Regions from separate parts of the Pristimantibacillus sp. Z349TD_6 genome, predicted to be linked through region 3. Evidence: riboswitches for the same ligand, from Rfam matches in the RefSeq annotation. Region 3 holds a riboswitch; each other region holds the start of a gene.

Region 1 (6,102 bases), 3.6 Mb from region 3:
TTCAAATCCTTATGATAAACAAGAGGGCATGTGGCTGAAAGGGAGCTTCCATAATCATACGACAAATAGTGCTTGCGGCTCTCAAACGCTTGAGACGGTTTACCGGATGTATGGGCAATACGATTTCCTCGGCATTTCCGACCACGATTTCATTACCGTTCATGAAGGGAAACGTTCAATCAAGACCGTATTCGAAGCGATGGAGGTTAGCAGTCCGCAAAGGCATATGCTTCTCATTAACCCTCCGCGATCGATGATGGACAGCTATTCCAACGAGTTTTCGGTAGAACGGTATCAGCAGTATTCTGACCTTTGCACGAAGCAAGGGGGAATGAGCGTACTCGTTCATCCGAATCGTTATTATTCGCAGTATTGGCCGATTGAAGATATGCTCGCGATGTGGGACTATACCGGAATCGAGATCGTAAATGGCGAAGGAAATCCAGCGTTCGACATTGCGTTCGACAAATGGGATGCCCTGCTCTCAGCTGGGCGAGTAGTATGGGGGTTTGGCGGAGACGATTTTCATGTGTATGGGCAAGAGAAACGCACTTGGAATATGGTGCTTGCAGAGCAAAACACCAATGAGAGTATTACTTCAGCGATGAAATCCGGAAGCTTCTATGTTTCCACAGGCTATGGGTTTGAGTCGATTCATGCAGCCGATGGGACGATCGAGTTTAAGCTGCTTGCAAGTGAAGGATTGGACCGGATGTACAAATATGCAACTTTGTTCGGCAAAGACGGAAATGTATTATACGAAACTTCCGGTCGTTTCAATAGCGTTAGTTACAAGTGTCGTGGTGATGAAGGTTACGTAAGGGCGGCAGTTTATTTGGAAGGCGGTTTTGGCGCATTCTCTCAACCCCTACTTGTTGGATAGGGTGTACTCTCATACATGATAACAGTAGTCTGACGATAACAGCAGGGTAGTACATGAACAGGAAGAATGTGAATTTGAATGAGTAAACAGGTTGATCCGCGCCAAAAGAGCATCATCTCGATAACATGGCCTATCTTTATTGAAGCTTTATTTGGGATGCTGATTGGAACGGTCGATACGATGATGCTAAGCAGCTACTCTGATGGAGCAGTGGCAGCGGTTGGGATAGCTAATCAGATTTTAGTTGTAGTGGGCTTGATGTTTGGATTTGTTACGGTGGGTACAAGTGTCATTCTCAATCAATGGCTCGGCGCTGGCAACTTGCATGGCGCTGATCGAATCGGGAGAACGGCGCTTACTTTGAATGTTATGCTCGGTTTAATAGCTAGCGTAGGATTGATTGTCTATGCCGACGTGTTTTTAGCTCTTTTTAAAGTGCCCGAGGACGTGATGGCAGAAGGAGTCAGCTATTTATCGATTGTTGGCAGCTCCGTCTTCATTACTGCAATAAGCATGACGTTAGGTACTATTTTACGATGCCGCGGTATTGTGAAAGAAATGATGCTCATCGCTTTGGGTATTAATGTGCTGCATATTACTTTAAACTATCTGGTGCTGATGGAGCCCTTCGGCTTACCTAATTTAGGTGTAGAAGGAGTAGCAGCATCCACGTGGATAACCCGTGCCATAGGGATGATCGCTTATTTGATTTTATGTATTCGAAGCTTGGAGTATAAGGTTGGCTTGATTAGTCCATTTAAGTTTCAAAGAAAAAATATTGGCCTTATATTTAAACTAGGTATTCCTTCGGCAGGTGAGCATGTTTCTTATAATCTTTCACAGGTTGTAATCACATATCTAGTCACGCTGATCGGTACGACAGCGTTAACGACAAAAATTTATTCGCAGAGCATAACTTCTTTTGTTTTTGTTTTTTCAATGGCAATTGGTCAAGGAACACAAATTATTGTTGGACATCTGATTGGAGCCCATCAGAAGGATGATGCTTATCGATCCAGTATTCAAAGTTTGAAGCTGGCGTTCGTCATTTCGCTTGCGCTTGGTATTTGCATCTATAGCTTCTCAGGTCTATTGCTCAGCCTCTTTACTAATGATGCGGAAATTATATTGTTAGGCAAGCAGCTCGTGTTGTTATCGATTATGCTGGAGCCGGCTCGGGCTTGCAACATGGTGCTTATCAGTTGTCTAAATGCGGCTGGAGATGTGAAATTCCCAGTTGCTGCCGGGTTAGTATCCATGTGGGGGATTAGTGTGCCGCTGGCATACGTGTTCGGGATCGTGTTCGACATGGGGTTGGTAGGAATATGGCTGGCATTTTCATTCGATGAATGGATAAGAGCTTTACTGATGCTCTACAGATGGAGGAGACGTTCTTGGCAGAAGGTCGATATTTTGGCGAAACTTGCTTAACTAGAAAGAGTAACTGTATGAAAATTAAACTGACCCCTTAGTCAAGGACACTTTGAAAAAAAGAGCACTAAGCCACACTTAAGAGATGATTCCTGTACTGAACAGGAGTCATCCTTTTTTGTTTCCACTGATATCTATGATGATTGTAATAACGAATATAGCGATTAATTTCTCGTTCTAATTCAGCCAAGGTTGTACAGTCTTGACTCTTCACATGATCTTTCATATGACCGAAGAAGGACTCCTGAGGTGCATTATCCCAACAGTTTCCACGACGTGACATCGATTGTCCAAGGCCCTTACTCTTCAATAATTTCTGGTAGGTAGGGCTCGTGTAATGGCTCCCTTGATCGGAATGGATAAAGACCTTCTTATGAAGTTTTACGCGCTTCTGCTTCATTAACGATTCAATGGTATTTGTGACTAAAGGCAGTTGGAGGGATACGGAGAGATTTCGGGCTAGAAGCTCCCCTGTAGAGGCGTCCAAAATGGTCGACAAATAAGCCGTCTGTGATTTTCCATACGGAAGATAGGTGATATCCGTGAGTAAAACAAGGCCTGGGATTCCCTTCTTAAAGTCCCTCTGCAGCTTATTTGGGAGCGTGCGGTGTTCGAGTGTAGCTTTGGTCATAAGTCGATACGGGTTAGGTTTTCGATGAGGACAAACGAGGTCAAATTTTTTCATTAGCCTTTGAATTCGCTTTAGATTGTAACAGGTGTCATATTCGCTCTGGAGCGTCATCTTAATGGATCGGGAGCCTTTTTTATAACCTCTTCGATGAAAGGCTTTCTTGATAAGTGCACCTGCTTGCTCATCCGCTAACGTACGCTTCTGACGCTTGTCAGCAGAGTGAAGGTAGTTATAAAAGCCAGAGCGTGACACGTCAAGCAGTTGACAAAGGTAACGTGTCATTCGCCCCAAACCTTGTTGAACAGCTTCCTGAATAAGGTTAAAACAATCACTCGGATTTAGGATCTTTCCGTTTGCTGTTAGCCTCCTTTCGTTCCTGTCTAACTTTTTTACGTATGCCAGTTGAGCCTCCAAAAGTCTAATCTTTGCATCCTGCCTGGCAATAATCTCTTCAGGAGATAAATCTCGTTTTGATGGACGTAGAACCGCTTCTTTTCTCGAGTCCGCAAGTCCCGTAATCCCATCTTTTTCGTAGGCTTTCTTCCAACGATCTGCACATTGTTCGATCCGCTTCAACCCGAGGATCTCCACTTGAAATCCACTGGTTTCAAAAATCTCCCTCGGAGTTCGTCCCGATACATATTGGTCAATGAACACACGTTTGAATTCATCAGCATACGTAATTGATTTTTCGCTGACTCGTAAGACATACGGGTTGTTAGCTAACTGTTCTTGTTCATATTGATTAAAGTGTTTTTTACTCATATGACCGCCCCCACTATTCACTCTAGTATACAAAAAAAGGTACCCATACACTAAACCCTTTTTTCAAAGTGTCCAGTGTATGGGTACCAGTTTAAATACGGATACTCTTTTTTTGTGTTTAAACCGTTATATTTTGAAATTGTGATTGGAAATTCATCTATTATAATTACAAAAAAATCAGCACCTTTAACAAAAATCATGTAGTGAACAGCTAAATAAATAATAATAATGAAGAAAAATGAAAGTATTCTAATAATCCAATTGCAGGATTATGGTAAAAACAATCGAATTTAACGATACTATAAGGTTTATTGACATGCCGAGTTCTGTATATCGGAAACGGGGGAACCACCCAGGGTGAATTGCTTAATGTATTTTTTTAAGCATAGGGATCTTCAACCGAACCCATAAGCTAACCTCGTAGGCACCGAAGGGAGAAGTTGTTTTGAAGAAGGGTTTTATTTTATTGCTATCCTGCTTGCTGCTGCTTACTGGAGGAGGAAGCGTGCTTGCAGATAAGTCGGACAAGTCAGTGCTTACGGATTCCATAAGCGAGGTTGTTGGAACTCCTTATAAATGGGGAGGCACAACGAGCAAAGGGTTTGACTGCTCGGGTTTTATACTACATATCTTTAATCAATTTGCTGTAAAGCTGCCTAGAACATCGCAATCGCAATCAGACACAGGCACAGAGGTCAATAAAGACGAACTGCGTGAGGGTGATCTTGTGTTCTTCAACACAAGCGGCAAAGGCGTTTCTCATGCGGGTATTTACATTGGGGATGGGAAATTTGCTCATTCTTCTACAAGCAAAGGGGTTACGATTACAAATCTTAACGATTCTTATTACGCAAAACGTTATGTAACAGCAAGGCGTGTCGTTTCGGAAGATACATTTGCTGCGATGATGGAGTCTAAATAACGTTTAATGATTTTACAAACCACCTTACGAGGTGGTTTTTTTTATGCAACCATTTATTAAGTATTTGTTAAAGGGTTGTACGCCAATTATTCGCAAGCTTACAATGTAAATAACATGAGTAATGGAATGAGGCTATAGGATTGAAAAGAGGAACAATCGCATCTTTAGTAGAGGTACTAGCTGTATCCACTAAACTAGGGCTTACCTCATTTGGGGGTCCGATAGCCCATCTAGGTTATTTTCACAATGAGTATATTCGTCGCCGTAAATGGATGGATGAACGAAGTTATGCAGACCTCGTTGCTTTATGTCAGTTTCTACCCGGACCTGCCAGCAGTCAAGTTGGGATTGGTATAGGGATAGTTAGGGCTGGGTTATTGGGCGGACTAGTGGCTTGGTTAGGGTTCACACTGCCATCGATCATTGCATTAGTGGCCTTTGCTTTTCTGCTGCAAGGATTTGATCTTGGAAACACAGGCTGGATTCATGGATTGAAAATTGTAGCGGTGGCCATCGTTGCTCATGCTATTCTAGGGATGGGGCAGAAACTAACACCGGATCGGAATAGAGCTACGATAGCAGTCATCGCTGCTGCGATAACGTTATATTGGCAAGCGGCCTATAGTCAGGTGATCATTATTGCTGCAGCTGGACTGATCGGGGTATGGTTATATCGTATGAAAACAGTCGAGGGAACTCCTGATTTGAACATTCGGATTAGCCGTTCCCTTGCGGTCTCCTGCCTCGTTATATTTCTCACGCTTCTAATTATGTTGCCATTTCTAAGGCAATGGGGAAATATGGAATGGATTGCGATGTTCGATAGCTATTATCGTGCAGGCTCATTGGTGTTTGGAGGCGGACATGTTGTTCTGCCGCTTCTTGAGAACGAAGTTGTCTTTACCGGGTGGGTTAATGAATCGGATTTTTTAGCAGGTTATAGCGCTGCGCAGGCTGTGCCTGGACCACTTTTTACATTCGCTAGTTATCTTGGTACTCTCTCTGGTGGATTAACTGGAGCCATTGTTGCAACTACTGCAATTTTTTTGCCGGGATTTCTTCTCGTTGCTGGAACATTGCCGTTTTGGAATGTGTTGCGAAATAACTCAAAAATCCAAGGTGCATTAATTGGCATTAACGCCGCTGTAGTTGGCATATTGCTTGCTGCACTGTATGATCCGCTTTGGACTAGCGCGATCGTAGAGTCCGGTGATTTTATGCTGGCTGCCATATTGTTTATTATGCTTGTATTTTGGAAGCTTCCACCTTGGATGATTGTTGTGGCCGGTGCATTAGGCGGAATGGCCCTTGAACTTATTTAATAATTAAACAATTGATAAAAACCTCTAATCCGCGATAACGGATTAGAGGTTTTTTTATATGAATTGAATCTACCTACATGACGGATTTTGCAGCAATGCTCAATTGCTCTTTGATGAGGTCAGCGGTGAGTTGTCCGGATAAAGTGAC
Region 2 (6,102 bases), 1.7 Mb from region 3:
AAGCGTGTACGCGCAGTCGCTGACAAGTCGTCCGGTAAAAGGGATGTTGACGGGTCCGATTACGATTTTGAACTGGTCATTTGTCCGCAACGATATCACACGCGAGCAGGTTGCATACCAAATTGCGCTTGCACTTTCAGAGGAAGTAAAGGCGCTTGAGACCGCAGGCATCGAAATGATTCAGGTTGATGAGCCAGCTTTGCGAGAAGGCTTGCCGCTTAAACGCAGTGATTGGGATGCTTATTTAAAATGGGGCGTGCATGCCTTCCGTCTATCGACTTCAGATGTGCATGACACCACACAAATTCATACACATATGTGTTATTGTGAGTTCCATGATATTATCGATTCCATTCTTGCGCTGGATGCGGATGTCATCTCCATTGAAACCTCGCGCAGCCATGGCGAGCTGATTCATAGCTTTGAGGAGAACACCTATGACCAAGGCATCGGCTTGGGCGTTTACGATATTCACAGCCCGCGTGTACCGTCCGTGGAAGAAATGGTCAGTATGATCGAGCGCGCCATTAAAGTGCTCGATCCTACGCTCTTCTGGATTAATCCGGACTGCGGCTTGAAAACACGCGGAATGGAAGAAACGGTTGCTTCACTGCGCAACATGATGCTGGCTACTTACCAAGTCAGGGAGCAGCGTGCTGCATTAGCGAAGGTTTAAATTCTAAATACAATAAGACAGTCCAGAACTAGGTTATCTGTTCTGGACTGCCTTTTTTTTTCTTATGAACGAAATTAATCCAAAGAGATGTAGGAGACGGAACGTTGACGCAAAACAGACTCTTCATGGTCGTTGCTGTACGGGGCTGCATCGGCGGATTGTGCTAGGACATGCTTGACGGCGGAGACGAATAAGTCGAGAACGCGCCCATCCTGATCCGTTTTGTCATAGTGATACTGGTTAAGAGGTGGTAGAGGAATGCTGCCGATAAAAGACTGAAGCAGGTCGCTCCATCGTTCTAAGTCAATGAGCTCTTCTGTGTCGCTGGCAAATAGTTCACTCCAGCCGAAGCCTTGATTGCTTGTTAAACGAAGACATACGCGATGGCCTGCAGAATCGACGGCAAGAGCAGGAATGACGAATAGCTCGATTCGTGTGACAGATAAATAAGGGGTCTGTTCCGTAAAAAGATGCAGATTTCGTGCACAATTTGTCAACATATACATCTCTCCTTTATTCGCTTACGAGGTTAGCTGTCGGATTCGGGCTAGAGAGAAAGCCCTACCAGGGTTACAAATCCCTGGATTCACCCCTTGCGAATCGATTTCGATCGATCGCGATGGTTCCCCCGCTTTTTCATTCGAAAAATTCAGCGTAAATAGTTTACTCTTAATTATACCCTTCATTAGCGCATCTGTAAATCAGAAGTGCCTAAAATAACGATACATAGGAGATAGCTTGTTTAAATAAAGTATGCTCTTCACGGTCATATTCACAGTTTGGAAAAGAGTAAGGATTGGATTCTATATGCAAAGTAGCGGCTGCAAACAAATGATATATACGCTCGTCCTTCATCATTGGATCTGTTTGAAAAACAAAAGGAGACGCAAGAGGAAGTGTGCCGATGAACCTTAGCAGCATACTGCTCCATCTGATCCAGTCGCGAGGCTTCTCGGATTTTTTAATAAACAGCTCACTCCAGCCGTGACCATTATGAGTGGAGATCCTTAGACAAACACGGTAACCATTCGATTCAAGCATGGAAGCCGGCAGCACAAACATTTGAATTCGTTTAATTTCAAACAAGGCAGCAGGATGATTTTCCAAACTTGGCAAGGGTACTTCAACTGGTGTAGACATCAATGAGATCTCTCCTCGATTTGAATAATTCACCGATAATACTCAGCCATATTGGCTTGCCGTCTATGGTAAACCCGAAATGCAATATTGTAAAACTGTGGTATATCGTGAAAAGGCAGCCATATGCCATTTTAAAAGAAATCCATTCGTTATGGCAGTAAAAAGATATTTATTCTTCGAAATACTCGTTTATTCTCTTCCATTCTCGATTATAGAGAAATCTGATTATTCACGCATAAAATCGTTAGAAAGGGAATGAACACTATTTTTGAAAACAAGAGTAAAACTGAGAAATAGTGAGATATCGAGAGATCGAAATGAATGTAAGCGTTGCGAATCGCTCTGCAAGGCTGAAACTGGCTAAATTAGGTAGCAGACTGCCTTTACAGTATTTATAGCGAGGAGTAATATTCGATACAGGATTTATAAATAAGTTTCGATTTACTGATCGCTGAGTTTCCGTGAAAGCGGAAGCGGGGGAACCAATAATGACGCGATGCGCCTGTTCGATGTGAGAGTCGAACAAACGCAGAGCAGGGGTGAATCTTTGACAGGTGCCATGGATACCGGTCAAAGTAGGGCGACTCTCACCGCCCGAATCCGACAGCTAACCTCGTAAGCGTGGACCGAGAGAGGAATGATGAAGCTTGTGATCGATTAACTTCGACCGCAGAGTGTCATAGACCTCTGTGGTTTTTTGTGCCCAAAAAAGCTTTATTTGCTACAAAATGTAAGAAAACGCTGAGTCCTGCAGCAGCAGGAACGGGGGAACCAACGAACGATTCGTGAGTGATCACGATTTCGCTTCATGGGGTGAATCGCTTGAAAATAATCAAGCGTAGGGCAACTCTCAAGGCCCGAATCCGACAGCTAACCTCGTAAGTGTACTCGAGAGAGGCAACAGCCATCGTGCTTCCCGCGGCTTATTCTGCTGCGGGCAAAGAAGCCGCGGGAAAAGTTCCTCTTATCCCAAGGCTTCTTTTTTGTTGCCTTTTTTACCATATGGAGGAGAATTCGGTTGCAGGAAGAGCATATTATTGTTGCTGGTCTAAACGAGGCTGGCCAATCATTCATACGAACTTTGCAGTTTCATCAATTAAAATTTATTGTTTTGACCAATAGCAAACAGGAACAAAAACAGCTTCGCAAGCAGGGCATCAGCAATGTTTTGTACATCAATACGAATGATCGTCAAAGCTGGAATGTTCCTTCGATGAACATTAGCGAGGTATTTATATTTGAGAGCAGCTTGGCGCTTAGCTGCCGCTTTGTACAGTGCTGCAGAGCTTGGACCTCAAAGTCCATTTACGTCATCACACAGCAGTGGAATCCAAGGGCTATTTACAAGGGGCTAGGAGCGGATCATATCGTATTCTCTCATACCGGTGAAGTCGGTTTTCTATTAAGCAACAAATAATGCAGGAGGGGTTTACATGCAGGATTTTTATATGTTCGGGGCGTTGTTGGCTAGCTTCGGTTTATTTTACGGATTTTTAACTTGGTGCTCCAGTGTTATTGAGAAAACAGGAGGCGAAGGCCAATGACTGTCATAGCGATAGCGGCTGTATTTGTTTTCGTTTATCTGATTTATGCGTTAATTCATCCGGAGAAGTTTTAATAGAGGGGGATTTACAAGATGGATATTTTACAATTGCTTATCGTCATTGCCGTTCTTGTATTGTTAGTTAAGCCGCTTGGTACTTACGTCTATCATGTGTTCTCCAATGAACACAATCGGTTAGACAAAGTATTCGGAGGGACGGAGCGATTTATATTTAAGCTTATTGGTCTCAAAAAAAGAGAGGGCATGAGCTGGAAGATATACGCACTCAGCTTTGTTGCAACCAATTTAATTTTAGTTGCTTTCAGCTATTTGATATTGCGGTTCCAAAATGCGCTGCCGTTTAATCCAAATGGCATGGCAGCCATGGAGCCTACACTGACTTTCAATACAGTCATCAGCTTTATTACCAATACGAATCTTCAGCATTATAGCGGGGAAAGCGCCTTATCTTATTTCTCTCAAATGGCGGTCATCATGATGATGATGTTCACGTCAGCGGCGACAGGCTTCTCGGTTGCCATCGCGTTTGTTCGTGGGATTACGAGTAAAGGAACGACGATCGGCAACTTTTTCGAGGATTTTGTAAAAGCACACACAAGAATTTTTCTTCCGATTTCCTTTATTATCACGCTTGTGCTTGTCGCTCTACAGGTGCCGCAAACGCTTGATCCAACATTTACAATTAAAACGCTAGAGGGAGCCATGCAGCAAATTGCAATTGGTCCTGTAGCTTCGCTTGAATCCATCAAACATTTGGGCACAAACGGCGGCGGTTTTTTTGGAGTGAACTCGGCTCATCCATTTGAAAACCCAAATCCATTAACGAATGTGATTCAAATCTTGTCGATGTGGGCGCTGCCGGCTTCGCTTCCTTATGCATTTGGGCTTTTTGCAAAAAACAAAAAGCAGGGCTGGGTTGTATTCTCCGCCATGATGTGTCTGTTTCTAGTGTTTCTAAGCCTTGCTTACACATCGGAGAAAACAGGCAATCCTGCTATGAGCGCACTAGGAATCGACGCTACTCAAGGAAGCATGGAAGGCAAGGAAGTAAGGTTTGGTATCGCGCAATCGGCACTGTTCACAACGGTAACAGCCGCTGCGACAACGGGTACCGTCAACAATATGCATGACACGCTTACACCGCTTGGCGGCTTGGTTCCGCTTGCTGAAATGATGCTTAATGTCGTCTTTGGAGGCAAGGGAGTAGGGCTTATCAATATGCTCATGTACGCCATACTAGCAGTGTTTATATGCGGGCTAATGGTTGGGCGAACGCCGGAGTTTCTGGGCCGAAAAGTAGAGCCGCGAGAAATGAAACTGATAGCGATAGCGATTCTAGTTCATCCTTTCATTATATTGGTGCCCACCGCCATCGCTTTTATGACGGATTTGGGTCACGGGGCGATAACGAATCTCGGGTTCCACGGCATCAGCCAGGTGCTTTACGAATATACGTCATCGGCAGCGAATAATGGCTCAGGCTTTGAGGGGCTAGGCGATAATACGCCTTTCTGGAATATTAGCACTGGACTTGTCATGCTGACCGGCCGTTATATTTCGATGATTGCGATGCTGGCGGTTGCTGGATCTCTTGTTCGCAAGCAGCCTGTTCCAGAAACAATCGGTACGTTCCGTACAGATAATGGGCTTTTCACTGTATTACTAATTGGTACTGTTCTTTTAATTGGTGCATTAACCTTCTTGCCGGTCATCGTGCTTGGGCCGGTTGCAGAATATTTGACACTCCGCTAACGGATGAGGTGAACGATAATGAATAAAAATAAGAAGAATAATTTGCTGTCGGGAGATGCGGTTAAACATGCCGTTGTCGATAGCTTTGTGAAATTAAATCCAGTTACGATGATGAAAAATCCAGTTATGTTTGTTGTCGAGGTAGGGACGGTTATCGTTCTGCTGATGACTATTTTTCCAAATTACTTTAATTCTCAAGAACGCATAGGCTTTAATATTACCGTGTTTTTCATCCTGCTTTTTACGCTGCTGTTCGCAAACTTTGCTGAAGCTATTGCAGAGGGCAGGGGCAAGGCACAGGCCAATTCGCTCAAAAAATCTAAGCAGGAAATGAGCGCCAATAAGCTTGTCGGCAGCTCTATTGTAGTCGTATCATCAACGGAGCTCCGCAAAGGCGATATTTTCATCGTCTCCCAAGGCGAAATGATTCCTGGTGATGGCGAGGTTATTGAAGGGCTGGCTTCCGTAGATGAATCAGCGATTACAGGTGAATCGGCGCCAGTCATTAAAGAAGCTGGAGGAGATTTCAGCTCGGTTACAGGCGGTACAAGGGTTGTGAGTGACAAAATTAAAGTGCGCATGACGAGTGACCCCGGGGAGTCATTCATCGATCGGATGATTGCCCTTGTTGAAGGAGCGAAACGTCAGAAGACGCCTAATGAAATTGCGCTCAATACGCTTTTGACTAGTTTAACGATTATTTTCTTAATTGTAGTTGTTACGTTGGCACCAATCGCTGACTATTTGGGTATCCACTTAGAAATTCCAGTATTAATCGCGCTGCTCGTATGTTTAATTCCGACGACCATCGGCGGACTATTATCAGCAATCGGCATTGCTGGGATGGATAGAGTAACTCAGTTTAATGTGCTGGCTATGTCAGGTAAGGCTGTTGAAGCAGCAGGCGACATTAATACGATGATTTTGGATAAAACAGGAACGATCACGTTCGGCAACCGGATGGCAAGCG
Region 3 (6,102 bases):
CGATGAGGTTCTCATCCAAAATTCACAATAAACTCAATCTGCTGCTAATAACGCCAGCTGTTATACGTTCAAAGCTTGCTTAAGCTCATCTGGGGAGCGATCCCACCACTCAAGATTATGTTCCACAAGCAGCTTGCGAAGCGCCGATTTATCGACATCGCCAAGCTCGGACAAGTTATAGCGGCGTTTGAGTGATTGATCCAGCTTGTTCACGTGATCAGGGAGAAGCTTCCACCCGCGACGCGCCTCGGAATCAATCAGCATCTCGCATGCCGTAGCGCCCGCATAATAGGAGCCTTCTTCATTGCGGTCAACCGCTACCCATACGATCCAGCATTGACGACCGTTCGGAGTATCCTCTTTGTTAGGCGAAAACTTAATGCCACGCTCTACTTTACTCTTTGCATGCATAGCGCCAACATCGATATAAGCAACGCCATCATCAATAATAACACAGGATACCGCGCTCAAATCGATCGTTCCTGCCCCAAAACCTTTATGTTGTTTGCTGCTCACTACGTTGAGCGACAGTGATTTCTTTTCTTTCTTTACCGGCTCAGCCGGCTGTCCTTGTTCTTCCGTCATTCGTATTCACACCTTCCCCGATACAATAATTCCATTTTAGCTAATAATCATCGAAAAGCAAACATATACATGCTGTAGATGCTTGTCAACGGGAGGGAAACGTTCAATGACTCCACGCTATTTCAAACGAATTTTACTCGTAATACTCGCAGTCGCGCTGCTCGGTATATCGATGCAGCATGACTTCGGGACTGCTTGGCAATCCCAATATACTTATGCTTTCGCCCCCGCCGCTAACGCCAAGCAAGCACTAGCGCCTGCCCAAAAGTCGGTCAAGCCGCCTGCCGTGCAGGAGCCGAATACGGTCATCACACCTAAACCGCAAGAGCTGAGCAAACGTGTCGTTGAGTACCATATCAACGTGCATTTAACGAATGATGCAAAGCAGCTGAACGGTGAGCAAACCGTAACTTGGACTAACCCTGGCAAAAAAACAGTGTCCGAGCTCTATTTCCATCTGTACCCGAACGCCTTTCAATCGAGCAAAACCACGTTTATGAAAGAATCCGGCGGCAAGCTGCGCCAGGACAAAGCAACAACCAATAGCCAAGGCTATATGAACCTGCTTACGCTAGAAACACTGAACGGCGAGAGCCTTCTGCCACGTCTTCAATATGTACAACCTGACGATGACAATGCCAATGACTTTACATTGGCCAAAATCCGCTTGCCGGAGCCTATCGCTCCAGGCACCTCCGTAACGCTGCGAATGAGCTACGAGGTGAAGCTCCCAGAGGTATTCGCAAGAATGGGCTATTCCGGCAACTTCGTGATGGCTGGGCAGTGGTTTCCAAAGCTCGCTGTATATGAGACAGCCGGCATGCGCGGACGTACAGCTGAGGGCTGGAATGTCCATCAGTATCATGGCAATTCTGAGTTCTACAGCGACTTCGGCATATACAGCGTTCGGATTAATGTGCCTGAGAACTACACCGTCGCTGCTACGGGCTTCCAAACAAAGCCTATCGAGATCAAGGAAGCAACAAAGATTTACCAGTTTTATGCTGATGATATTCATGATTTTGCTTGGTCGGCCTCACCTGACTTCGTTTATGAAGAGACTGCCTACTCCGATACCGGCATTCCCGGTGTACGCATTAAGCTGTATCTTGATCCTGCGCATGCTGACCTTAAGGATCGCTACATGCATGCAGCCAAGTCCGCACTCTCAAGCTACGCCAAGTGGTATGGTGAATATCCTTACAGTACGCTGTCGATCGTCGTTCCGCCCAAAGGAGCGAACGGTGCTGGCGGCATGGAGTATCCAACACTCATAACCGCTTTCGCTGCAGAAAATGATAACCCAGGCTACGATCTTGAACGTACAGTCGTGCATGAGATTGGCCATCAATATTGGTACGGAATGGTCGCCTCTAATGAATTCGAGGAGGCATGGCTGGACGAGGGGTTTACGTCCTATGCCGAGGATAAAGTAATGGAGACGGCATACGGCTTGGAGCCGAATTTACGCATGGAAGCGAGCTATATGACCAACCCTGCTCCGCTCAAGCAGCAATCTTGGTCATACACCAGCCACTCGCAATATGCTGAGAATGTATATCTGAGGGCAAAGCTGGTGCTCATTGGCATCGAGAATCAGGTCGGCTCCAGAACGATGCAAAAAATATTGCGAACCTACTTTCAGAAGTATAAGTTCAAGCATCCATCGACAGCAGACTTCCAGCGTGTAGTCGAACAGGTAACAAAAACGAAATGGAATGATTATTTCAGCCAATATGTCTACGGCAACAAAATGGCCGACTTTTCGATCGAATCGATTCATGTACGCCCAATCACTCAAGATGGTGCTGAGATGTATGAATCTGTTGTACTCGTTAAGAAAAACGGCGGCAGCAATGGCGAGATAAAAGTGTTGATGAAGTTTACTGACGGCACCAAAATAACAAAAATTTGGGATACTCAAGAATCCCATATGCAATATAAACAGCTGCATTCCGCTCCGCTTGAATGGGCAGTCGTTGACCCAAACAACAGCAATGTGCTTGATAATAAGCTCATTAACAACTACATGCAGGCTCAGCTGCCAGAGGATAAACGCACGAGATGGAGCCTCGGCGTTGTCCAACTAATTGAAGGACTGCTCGGGTCGCTGAGCTGGTAAGTAATTGCGTTCAAGGAGCGATAATCGATGAAAATACATTTGAAGCAAGGCTGGCGGTTAGCGGTGAAACATTTTTACATTGTTGTTTTATTATTTCTTTATCAGCTGATCTGGGGGTTCTTCCTTTACCGTTTCATTGATTCGGTCGTAGCTCCGCTGCTGCGGCGATATCCAAGCTCCGCTCCTTCAGAAGCAGCCGTTCAGCTATTCATGACCGAAGCACAATTCCAGCTGTTCAAGACCGATCTCATTAATCCTTACGTCTGGACGCTGGGCGGTCTCCTAGTTGCCCGAATGCTGATCACTCCCTTATTCAATGCCGGATTATTCTATTCGTTAAATCAGACCAGATCGAATGGGGGGACACGATTTCTAGAAGGTATTCGCAAAGCTTGGAAGCCTGTAGTTCTGCTTTACTGGATCGAGGTTATTTTATCTGTGGCTCCTGCTTGGTATGTGCTGCCGCGCTCACTGGATGCGCTTCTAGAGAGCGGCTCTATTCCAGAGCTGCTGCAAACGGTGCTGCCTGGCGCCCTTCTATGGCTCCTATGGGGCACGGTGCTGCATCTGCTGTTTCTAGCCATGCAATTCAGCGCTGCATCAGGAGGAAGCATATTCCGTTCCTTATGGCACGCTCTCCGAAATTTCCTCACCTATGCAGCTGTGTCGCTCATCATGTGGGGGATCGGAGCAGCCGCTGGACTTGTAGTGACAAGCCTCTCCATGCTGTGGGCCGGGCTGTTTGCACTCATTCTGCATCAAGGCTACTATCTCATTCAAACACTGATGAAGGTTTGGACGATTGCCGCACAATATGACTTTTTGGAAACGAAAAGAATGTAGCAAACCAAAAAAAGCCTTCAGCGTCCTCTGGATGCTGAAGCCAAAATAAACCTTCATTCCACGCTTTGCTGTGGTGTGGAGGTTTTTTTTACAACTAACCGCAACTAAATGATGGCAGTTCTGTATAAATAACTGAAAGAAAATCAAAAATGGGGGATATTCACAAATGATGCGTAAAAAACTAGTTATTATATCCATGGTATTGCTCTTATCGGGCGGTTCATTGGTTGCAGCAGACAAACTATTTCAGAAGGTAACGCTCCTTTATAATAATAAGCAATCCACTGACGATGCTGTCGTTGTGGACGATAAGGTTTATATTAGTATTCGTTCTTTAAGCGACAGCCTTCAAGCCTTCGTCCAATGGAAGAGCAATGATAAGAAGCTCATTATTCAGAAGCCCAATGTGCATATGTTTCTAATGAACGAGAAGCGAGCTATGTTCGGACAGGTTGATAAAGGCAGTGTTCAGAAATTTTTAGTGCAAGCGCAAATCGATAATTTGAATATGGCGATTTCAGAGTTCAAAGTGACCATCGTTGATCCTAATGATAAGGAAACGACAATCGACAGCCGCAGCCAAGACGATGATGATTTTAAAGAGTTCGTCGAAAAAGACACCTTTTGGTTCAGCTCCAAGCTCATTTCCTACGATTTTAAAAATGCTGGGAAATACAAGGTACAGTTTTGGATGCAGCAAAAAAACAACGATCCACAGCTCATTTCAGAAAAAATCGTTACTGCAAAATAAATCTTTTTTCGATTGCCCAAAGGGGGCTGTTCTCATGAACAGCCTCCTTTGTCTATTTCTGCCGCTCTATCTGGAGCAGCAGCTAGGCTGTCTGAATCTACTCTTATTCACGAGTGATATAGATGAGATTTTTCTAATTTATGAGGAGCAAAATGGTGAAATACCGCCATTTACGGCACTTTAAGCTAGTCCTTGCGATATAGCGCCTAAAGGACAAATCGGTATATTTTACACAACATCCACATAATTAATGAAATTGACTCCATGTATTTAGTTAGAAAGCACTACTATGGCGTGTTTATATTACAGAAAGAACGGTTTAACGAAGCAAATTGTCAAAAGGTTACATGAGAATTATTAGAAATTGCCACTAAAGGCAGGAGATCATTGAAAATAATCGAATATTTCTCAAAGCAATAAAAAAACTGCCTAATTCCCTATTGGGATACGGGGGAACCACTTTGGGTGAATTGATTCCGACGTTTGAGTTTTCTTCAAACGCCCGAGGAATCATAGGGAGCCTTCAACCGAACCCCACAGCTAACCTCGTCGGCATTGGAAGGAGTTTCACAATTGAAGAAGATTACCGCATTAATCCTGGGTCTCGTTCTCGTGCTCGCTTTTCAAGCGGGAAGCGCTTTCGCTGACTCAAAATTGAACGGAATTGTTAATGATCTTATTGGCACTCCGTACAAAAGCGGCGGAACGTCGTCGAAAGGCTTTGATTGCTCCGGCTTCACGAGCTATGTGTTCGAGAAAATGGGCATTGAGCTTTCACGTACTTCTGGTTCGCAAGCAAAAGAAGGTACAAAGGTCGCTAAGGCTGACCTCATTGCGGGAGATCTTGTGTTCTTCGACACAGTTGGCGGCAATAATAGCGCCATTTCCCATGTTGGCATTTACATTGGAGATGGAAAGTTTGTACATTCATCCTCGAGCAGAGGCGTTGTAACTGACAAACTTAACTCCGAGTACTATGAGGGACGATATGTAACTGCTCGTCGTATCATGGATGCTGATTCATACCAAGCCAACGTTGACGTAAAATAGAGCAACCTAGTCCCTCTTCTTGAGGGTTGAACGGGTAGACTCATCTAGCAAAGCCGCAGTTTTTTGTCCTCTGACGACAAATGACTTGCGGCTTTGCTGTTTCATTCCAGCTGGAATGCGGCCGTTCAATGTTGCGCTTATGGAAGGAGCTATCACTGATGTATTTGTTTATTCACCGCAAGGATTTGCGTATTTCAGATTTGCGCGCTTTTGATTATTTGAAGAAAAAAGAGAAACAAGGCATTCATTTGCTAATCATAGATCCCGTTATTACAGGAGATGGCCGTTTAACTAGTCATAGCGGTCGGAATTTCATGGCGCAAGCCGCCTCACTTCTGCACAGCTATTCTAATGCAGGAAAGGAACTGCATGTGCTTTATGGTAATCCTGCTGCGATCACCGAAGCTCTGCTGCATGCGCACCCGATTGATGAGGTTATTGTTCATACAGACTACACGCCTTACTCACGGCAGCGAGATGAGCAGCTTGGGCTAACCACACGCAGCCTTGGCCGCCGCTGGATGTCTATCGCCGATTCACCTCTTGCTGATCTAGATGCTTTCCCGGCATTTGCTCGAAAAATGGAGCCATACAAGGTTTTCACACCCTTTTATCGCAAGTGGAGCAGCTTTATGCTGGAGTGCTACAGCCCAATGAGTGAAACGACGATTCATGAGCTTGCTACCTTAAGCGAAATCAATGCCAAGGTTGCGCAATCCTTCGCTTTGCCTGAATCCATTTCGTGCGCCCT
Region 4 (6,102 bases), 2.0 Mb from region 3:
CACTCATTTTAGAATGCAACTTAATTAAACAATACCATCCAAGATATAACGTCCTGTTAAAGGATGATAAAACGTTCCCCTATATCAAAATTACGAACGAGAAACATCCGAAGCTCGAGGTCACAAGACGTATCATTAAAGACAAGGGCAAGTACTTTGGCCCTTACCCGAATGCTTATGCCGCTCAGCAGACAAAGAAGCTTCTGGACCGGCTGTATCCGCTTCGCAAGTGCAAGACACTCCCAGATAAGGTGTGCTTGTATTATCATCTAGGACAATGTATTGCACCGTGTGAATTTGATGTGCAGCAGAGCGAATATGATCGGATGATTCAAGAAATTTCAAAGTTTTTGAACGGCGGTCAAGATGTCGTGAAAAATGAGCTGCAGCGCAAGATGGAGGAAGCAGCTGAGAAACTTGAATTTGAACGGGCGAAGGAGCTGCGAGATCAGCTGATTGCAATCGATGCGGTCATGGAGAAGCAGAAGATTACGATGTCCGATGCGCTTGACCGTGATATTTTTGGTTTTGCAGTAGATAAGGGCTGGATGTGCGTTCAAATATTGTACATGCGCCAAGGGAAGCTCATTGAGCGGCACGGCACAACTTTTCCTTATTACGGGGAAGAGTATGATGATTTCATGACATTCGTTACGCAGTATTATAGCGATAATCCAGCATTGCCTAAGCAAATCCTGCTGCCAATACCGCCTGAGCTGGAAGCGGTGGAATCAGCGGGCGGTGTGGCAGCAGTTGATGAGGCAGCCGTTACGCATGCTGACGATGTCATTGCATCCTTGCACAGCTGGCTGAAGGTTAAGGTGCTTATGCCGCAGCGCGGACGCAAGAGCGAGGTCGTAACGATGGCTATCGATAATGCAAGGGTGATGCTGGACGAGAAATTCAGGCTCATCGAACGAGATGAGGAACGAAGCGTCAAAGCGTCAGAGTCGCTTGCAGGCTGGCTAGGACTGGATGAAGTACGCCGAATTGAGGCATTTGATAACTCCAATATTCAAGGTACGAATCCAGTTTCGGCTATGGTTGTCTTTACGGACGGCAAGCCAGACCGCAAGGAGTACCGTAAATACAAGGTTAAGACAGTACAAGGTCCAGATGATTACGAAACGATGCGCGAGGTCATACGGCGCCGCTATGAGCGTGTAGTGAAAGAGGAATTAGCTCCGCCGGATCTGATTGTAGTCGATGGGGGCAAAGGGCAAATATCTGCGGCGCTCGACGTGCTTGAGAATGAGCTTGGCTTATACATCCCAGTTTGCGGTCTTGTGAAGGATGCGAAGCATAAGACAGCGCAGCTTATGACTGGAGATCCTGCGGAGATTGTTCCTTTGCCAAGGGACAGCCAGGAGTTTTATTTGCTGCAGCGCATTCAAGATGAGGTGCATCGCTTTGCGATTACATTCCACCGCGAGCAGCGCGCCAAGTCCATGGTGGAGTCGAAGCTCGATTCGATCCCAGGCATCGGCGAGAAACGACGCAAGCTGCTGCTCAAGCATTTTGGCTCGATCAAAAAAATAAAAGAGGCCTCAGTCGAAGACTTCCGGCCTCTATCTATTGGTGATAAATTAGCTTCGCAAATTATAGCTGCTCTAGGGGAGGAGTCGTCGTCATAGACGGCTTCTTCTCTTTTTTGTGACTTAAATATTTTAGAACAAATGCAATCAGTACCGGCAGCACGGAGAAGAAAATAGCCGAGATTATGTTCGGTGCTGTTCCAATAGTAAGCAAGGATAGGCCAACTGCAACGCTGTTGAAGATGGCATGGGTGAACATGGCTGTAATGAAGCCGTATCTAACGAAGATAAAGCTGAACAACAGCCCAATAATCATCAGCTCAAACAATCTCGTTGTGGACGGATAAAAAGGATACATCACATGGCCGAGCGCCCAGAAGAAGGTAGGCAGCAGTGCTGCGGCAAACGTGTTTTTAAACCACCTGCGAAATAGTCCAATACCGAAGAAGCGGAATACGGCTTCTTCGCCAATTGCGGCAGCCCAAGCAAGCACGGGCATTAGCCAAAGAATACCCATATTGTATGGGGATTGTGAGGCATCTGATGTTTCCCAAGTGCCAATGGACAGCTTCAAGGCGATAAAGATAACCGATTGAATTGCGAATAAGATGATCGCGAATAAATAGGACAAGCCCACGCTGCGCCAAACATAATCGCCATACCCTCTCTGACCAAAGCGCGGCCATAAAGCGCGGCCCTGCGCCTTCCAGAGGCCGTCTCCGGCAACGATGGATACATAAATGGAACCTGCCATTGGAATCGCCAGCAGAACACTTACGATGGCAGTGATCGAAACGGTAGCGCCTGCCATATCCGTCTCGCCGAGCGTAGCCCGGATACCATCCAGAACGTTTAAATTCATGATCGTATAAGTAATTAAATAAATGATCGTTAATACGATTCCGTATTTAAAGGATGTATGTTTTCGATACAAAACGGAGTAAATAATAGCTAAGACGAATAAAACGAAGCTCATGAACAAATAACCGATAGATGTAAGGTATCCAGCTATTTTATCTTGTTTCTCTACATAGTTTATGTAATCGGATGGTGCCTCGAATATCGGTTTATATTTAGTAATGATCGTACGGTCATTCACGACAAGAGCGTTAACCAATACGTTAAGATGAGCATTTTTAATGGAATAACCTGCAGGAGGCGTAGGCTGCCAATCGCCATTAGGCAATATTTGACCGCCTATGAATTCAGTACCGCTGAAATTTCCTGCGGTTAGGAAGGCAATAGCTTCTTTTGCTTTATCTGCATCTGATAGCTGTTCTCCCTCAAGCTTCAAGTTCCAAGCTACGACTTTCCCGCTATGCATATGTAGATAAACATATCCGCTGCCGCCGCCTATGAACTTAAGATCAACTTGAAACGTATCTGTAGGAAACCTAGGGTCATATTTATCCGTATATGCTTTGACTAGCTCATATTTAGATAAGTAGCCATTCATAATTTTATCGGTTTGATGTACGGCTTTAGCTGATTTCACCTTCAAGCCTGTTTCTTTTTCAACAAATGCAGACGCCTTATCCTCCGCCGCTGATTTCGTAATGACCTTGGTATTCATTTCGCCAGATGAGATAGCTGTAATCATTGGAACGATTTGTACGGCTCCATAAATAATAAAGCAAGCAACTGCTGCCCATATAAATCGTTTCCATTCATTGGGTTTAATAGAATCAATCATAGTTTCACCTCAACTGTCTTCATAATAAATAGCTCATTTTATTACCTTAACATATGAATCCCTAAATTATCCAATGAAAATGACCGTTTGTTTTCAAAAAAATGCGAAATAACGATGTCCAGCAAGCTAGCTATGTGCTGGTTCGTCCCATTGCCCTAATTTGAGCTAATATCGTCCTGTTTGTCATAAACGTCACCTTTATATCAGGAGTGCTTAGGGATTATAATCGTTATCGTCATACTAATTGCATAGCATAGCCGAATTTCCTAAGGAAATCGGGGGAACCATAAAGTTGTCTAAATGGATGAACCTGCTGAAAGCAAAGCAGTTCAACATTAGATAGCATGGGGTGAATTTTAGCGGTGAAGCATCGTCTTCTTCCGCTGAATAGGGCTGCCTGTCCAGGCCCGAATCCGTCAGCTAACCTCGAAGGCGTATTGGAACAGGACTCATCGCACGAGCACTTGAGTTTCCAGTGCTTTTTTTTATGCTTAAAAACAATAAATGACGATATGACATAATCAAAAAGAAGGGAAATGAATGAAGGTTAATTGGAACGTTTTGAAGTGGTCACCCCCGCGAATTTTGGTAAGTGGATTCGCTCTTATTATATTGCTGGGTGCCTTATTATTATCCATGCCTTTTGCATCGGTAAGCGGTGAGAGATTGCCTTTTATAGATGCGCTGTTTACTGCAACTTCGGCAACCTGTGTAACAGGGTTAGTTGTCGTTGATACCGGAACTTATTTCTCTATATGGGGTCAAATCATATTAATGTGCCTGTTCCAGCTTGGCGGACTCGGATTTATGACGATGGCAACGCTGGTAGCGCTCGTACTTCGCAAGAGGATTTCGCTGCGTGAGCGGCTTTTGCTGCAGGAATCCATGAACCAGTCGAGCATGGAAGGCATCGTGCGTTTGATTAGACGCGTTATTGTGTATTCATTGACAATAGAGCTTATTGGCGCTGCGTTGTTTGCTTCGAGGTTTGCATTTGATATGCCGCTGGGCAAAGCGATTTATTTTGGAGCCTTTCATGCGGTTTCATTGTTTAACAATGCTGGTTTTGATATTTTTGGGAACTATCGCAGCTTGACCTTATACGTTTCTGATCCAGTCGTCAATATTGCAGCTATGATGCTGATCATTTCGGGCGGACTTGGCTTTGTCGTTATGTCGGACCTGATGGAGTTCCGCAAAAACCGCAAGCTGTCGCTGCACAGCAAGGTTGTGCTATCTATGACAGGAACACTTATTGCAGTAGGGACACTCGTCATATTTATTTTTGAATTCTCGAATTCGAAGACACTGGGCTCTCTGGACTGGGGCGGGAAAATTTTGTCCTCGTTCTTCCAGTCGGTAACACCGCGGACGGCAGGAGCCAATACGCTTGATTATACGGCTATCCGGCAAGCGACGATGTTTTTCACCATTATATTAATGTTTATTGGCGCCTCGCCCGGCTCGACGGGCGGCGGCATCAAAACAACAACCTTTGCAACGCTGGTCGGCGCTGTATTTGCAATGATTAGAGGACGAGAGGACATCGTTCTTTTCCGTTACAGATTAGGCAAAGACAGAATTTTTAAAGCACTCACGATTACTTTGATCTCTTTATCGCTTGTCATTATTGTAACGATGATCTTGTCGATGACGGAGGATCAAGCTTTTATAAAGCTGTTGTTTGAAGCGACATCAGCATTTGGAACAGTAGGATTATCCGTTGGTGTTACGCCAGAGCTGAGTCTTGTTGGGAAAATAGTCATTGCATTAACCATGTTTGCCGGAAGACTTGGACCCCTGACGCTCGCATACGCGCTTGGGCCTCGTACAGAGAAAGAGCTTTATCGGCATCCAGAAGGCAAAATTACGATTGGATAGGAGACTTTGCAAGTGGGAATTAAAAAGAAACAATTTGTCATCATCGGCTTAGGAAGATTTGGTTCGAGCTTAGGGCGCGAACTCGTCCAGCTTGGCCATGAGGTGCTTGGAATAGATAAGGATGAGGAAGCCGTTCAGGACATGAGCGGTATTCTAACCTATGCTGTATCAGCTGATTGTACGGATGAAGAAGCGCTGCGCTCCTTGGGTGTAAGAAACTTTGATTGCGGAGTTGTCGCGATTGGCGATGACATTCAATCCAGCATTTTGACAACCATACTGCTTAAGGATTTGGAAGTGAAGCAAGTTGTAGCGAAAGCTTTGACTGAACTGCATGGCCGGGTGCTTGAGAAAATCGGTGTCGACCGCGTGGTCTATCCTGAGCGCGATATGGGTATTCGAGTTGCGCATCAGCTTGTATCCCCAAATCTATTAGATTATATCGAGCTTTCCAAAGAGTATACGATCGCCGAACTTGCCGTACCGCAATGCTTGGATGGCAAGTCATTGCATGACCTTAATCCGCGAGCAAGATTTGGATGCAGCATCGTAGCCATAAATAAGCCAAATGGCATCATCATCGCTCCGACAGCAACGGATGTCCTTTCACTTCGTGATGTCATGGTTATTATAGGAACAAATGAGCAAATAGAAGACTTTGAAGCATCGGTTATCCGTTAATTTTTTTATGTAGTGGAAGAGGCTTATATTTGGACAAGGCAGATTAGGCTGAAATGGATTTGGAAGTGCAATATTGGAAATGCTGAAGGACAGCAGCTATTTTAAAAGCTGCTGTCCTTTTTGCTGGGGAAGCCTGCTGCAAGCTCATTGATCCATAGACGAACGGACGGGCTGAGGGCGGCCGAATCCGCATGAATGAGCGAGGTGGTGCGCTTTGTATCCTCAAGTTCTCGAATGGGAATGACGGTAAGATCATTGTCTTCAAGCAGCTGATTGCGCATATACGATTGAGGCAGGAGCGTCGCAGCACGG

The links. A riboswitch is a leader RNA that binds a small molecule or an ion and turns the genes downstream of it on or off. The one in region 3 is predicted to bind cyclic di-AMP.
Region 1: linked by a shared signal. The riboswitch ahead of AC0VYE_RS19170 (C40 family peptidase) and the one ahead of AC0VYE_RS00730 (C40 family peptidase) in region 3 are both predicted to bind cyclic di-AMP.
Region 2: linked by a shared signal. The riboswitch ahead of AC0VYE_RS08135 (NAD-binding protein) and the one ahead of AC0VYE_RS00730 (C40 family peptidase) in region 3 are both predicted to bind cyclic di-AMP.
Region 4: linked by a shared signal. The riboswitch ahead of AC0VYE_RS26005 (TrkH family potassium uptake protein) and the one ahead of AC0VYE_RS00730 (C40 family peptidase) in region 3 are both predicted to bind cyclic di-AMP.

What each region holds. Positions count from the first base shown of each region.
Region 1 is NZ_CM149662.1:4,381,007-4,387,108, reverse strand. It holds gene AC0VYE_RS19185 (CehA/McbA family metallohydrolase domain-containing protein) at 1-883, shown strand, start outside; gene AC0VYE_RS19180 (MATE family efflux transporter) at 962-2,314, shown strand; gene AC0VYE_RS19175 (IS3 family transposase) at 2,382-3,710, opposite strand; cyclic di-AMP (ydaO/yuaA leader) riboswitch at 4,018-4,152, shown strand; gene AC0VYE_RS19170 (C40 family peptidase) at 4,156-4,632, shown strand; gene AC0VYE_RS19165 (chromate transporter) at 4,773-5,954, shown strand; gene AC0VYE_RS19160 (phytoene desaturase family protein) at 6,028-6,102, opposite strand, start outside.
Region 2 is NZ_CM149662.1:1,884,997-1,891,098, forward strand. It holds gene metE (5-methyltetrahydropteroyltriglutamate--homocysteine S-methyltransferase) at 1-676, shown strand, start outside; gene AC0VYE_RS08125 (hypothetical protein) at 751-1,176, opposite strand; cyclic di-AMP (ydaO/yuaA leader) riboswitch at 1,180-1,341, opposite strand; gene AC0VYE_RS08130 (hypothetical protein) at 1,388-1,816, opposite strand; cyclic di-AMP (ydaO/yuaA leader) riboswitch at 2,256-2,454, shown strand; cyclic di-AMP (ydaO/yuaA leader) riboswitch at 2,546-2,716, shown strand; gene AC0VYE_RS08135 (NAD-binding protein) at 2,835-3,233, shown strand; gene kdpF (K(+)-transporting ATPase subunit F) at 3,357-3,434, shown strand; gene kdpA (potassium-transporting ATPase subunit KdpA) at 3,453-5,132, shown strand; gene kdpB (potassium-transporting ATPase subunit KdpB) at 5,151-6,102, shown strand, end outside.
Region 3 is NZ_CM149662.1:148,146-154,247, reverse strand. It holds gene AC0VYE_RS00755 (YwhD family protein) at 61-585, opposite strand; gene AC0VYE_RS00750 (M1 family metallopeptidase) at 692-2,707, shown strand; gene AC0VYE_RS00745 (hypothetical protein) at 2,735-3,550, shown strand; gene AC0VYE_RS00740 (hypothetical protein) at 3,717-4,301, shown strand; gene AC0VYE_RS00735 (hypothetical protein) at 4,336-4,485, shown strand; cyclic di-AMP (ydaO/yuaA leader) riboswitch at 4,718-4,871, shown strand; gene AC0VYE_RS00730 (C40 family peptidase) at 4,875-5,351, shown strand; gene AC0VYE_RS00725 (FAD-binding domain-containing protein) at 5,510-6,102, shown strand, end outside.
Region 4 is NZ_CM149662.1:5,977,953-5,984,054, reverse strand. It holds gene uvrC (excinuclease ABC subunit UvrC) at 1-1,634, shown strand, start outside; gene AC0VYE_RS26010 (CPBP family intramembrane glutamic endopeptidase) at 1,600-3,228, opposite strand; cyclic di-AMP (ydaO/yuaA leader) riboswitch at 3,474-3,678, shown strand; gene AC0VYE_RS26005 (TrkH family potassium uptake protein) at 3,769-5,109, shown strand; gene AC0VYE_RS26000 (potassium channel family protein) at 5,128-5,790, shown strand; gene AC0VYE_RS25995 (LysR family transcriptional regulator) at 5,892-6,102, opposite strand, start outside.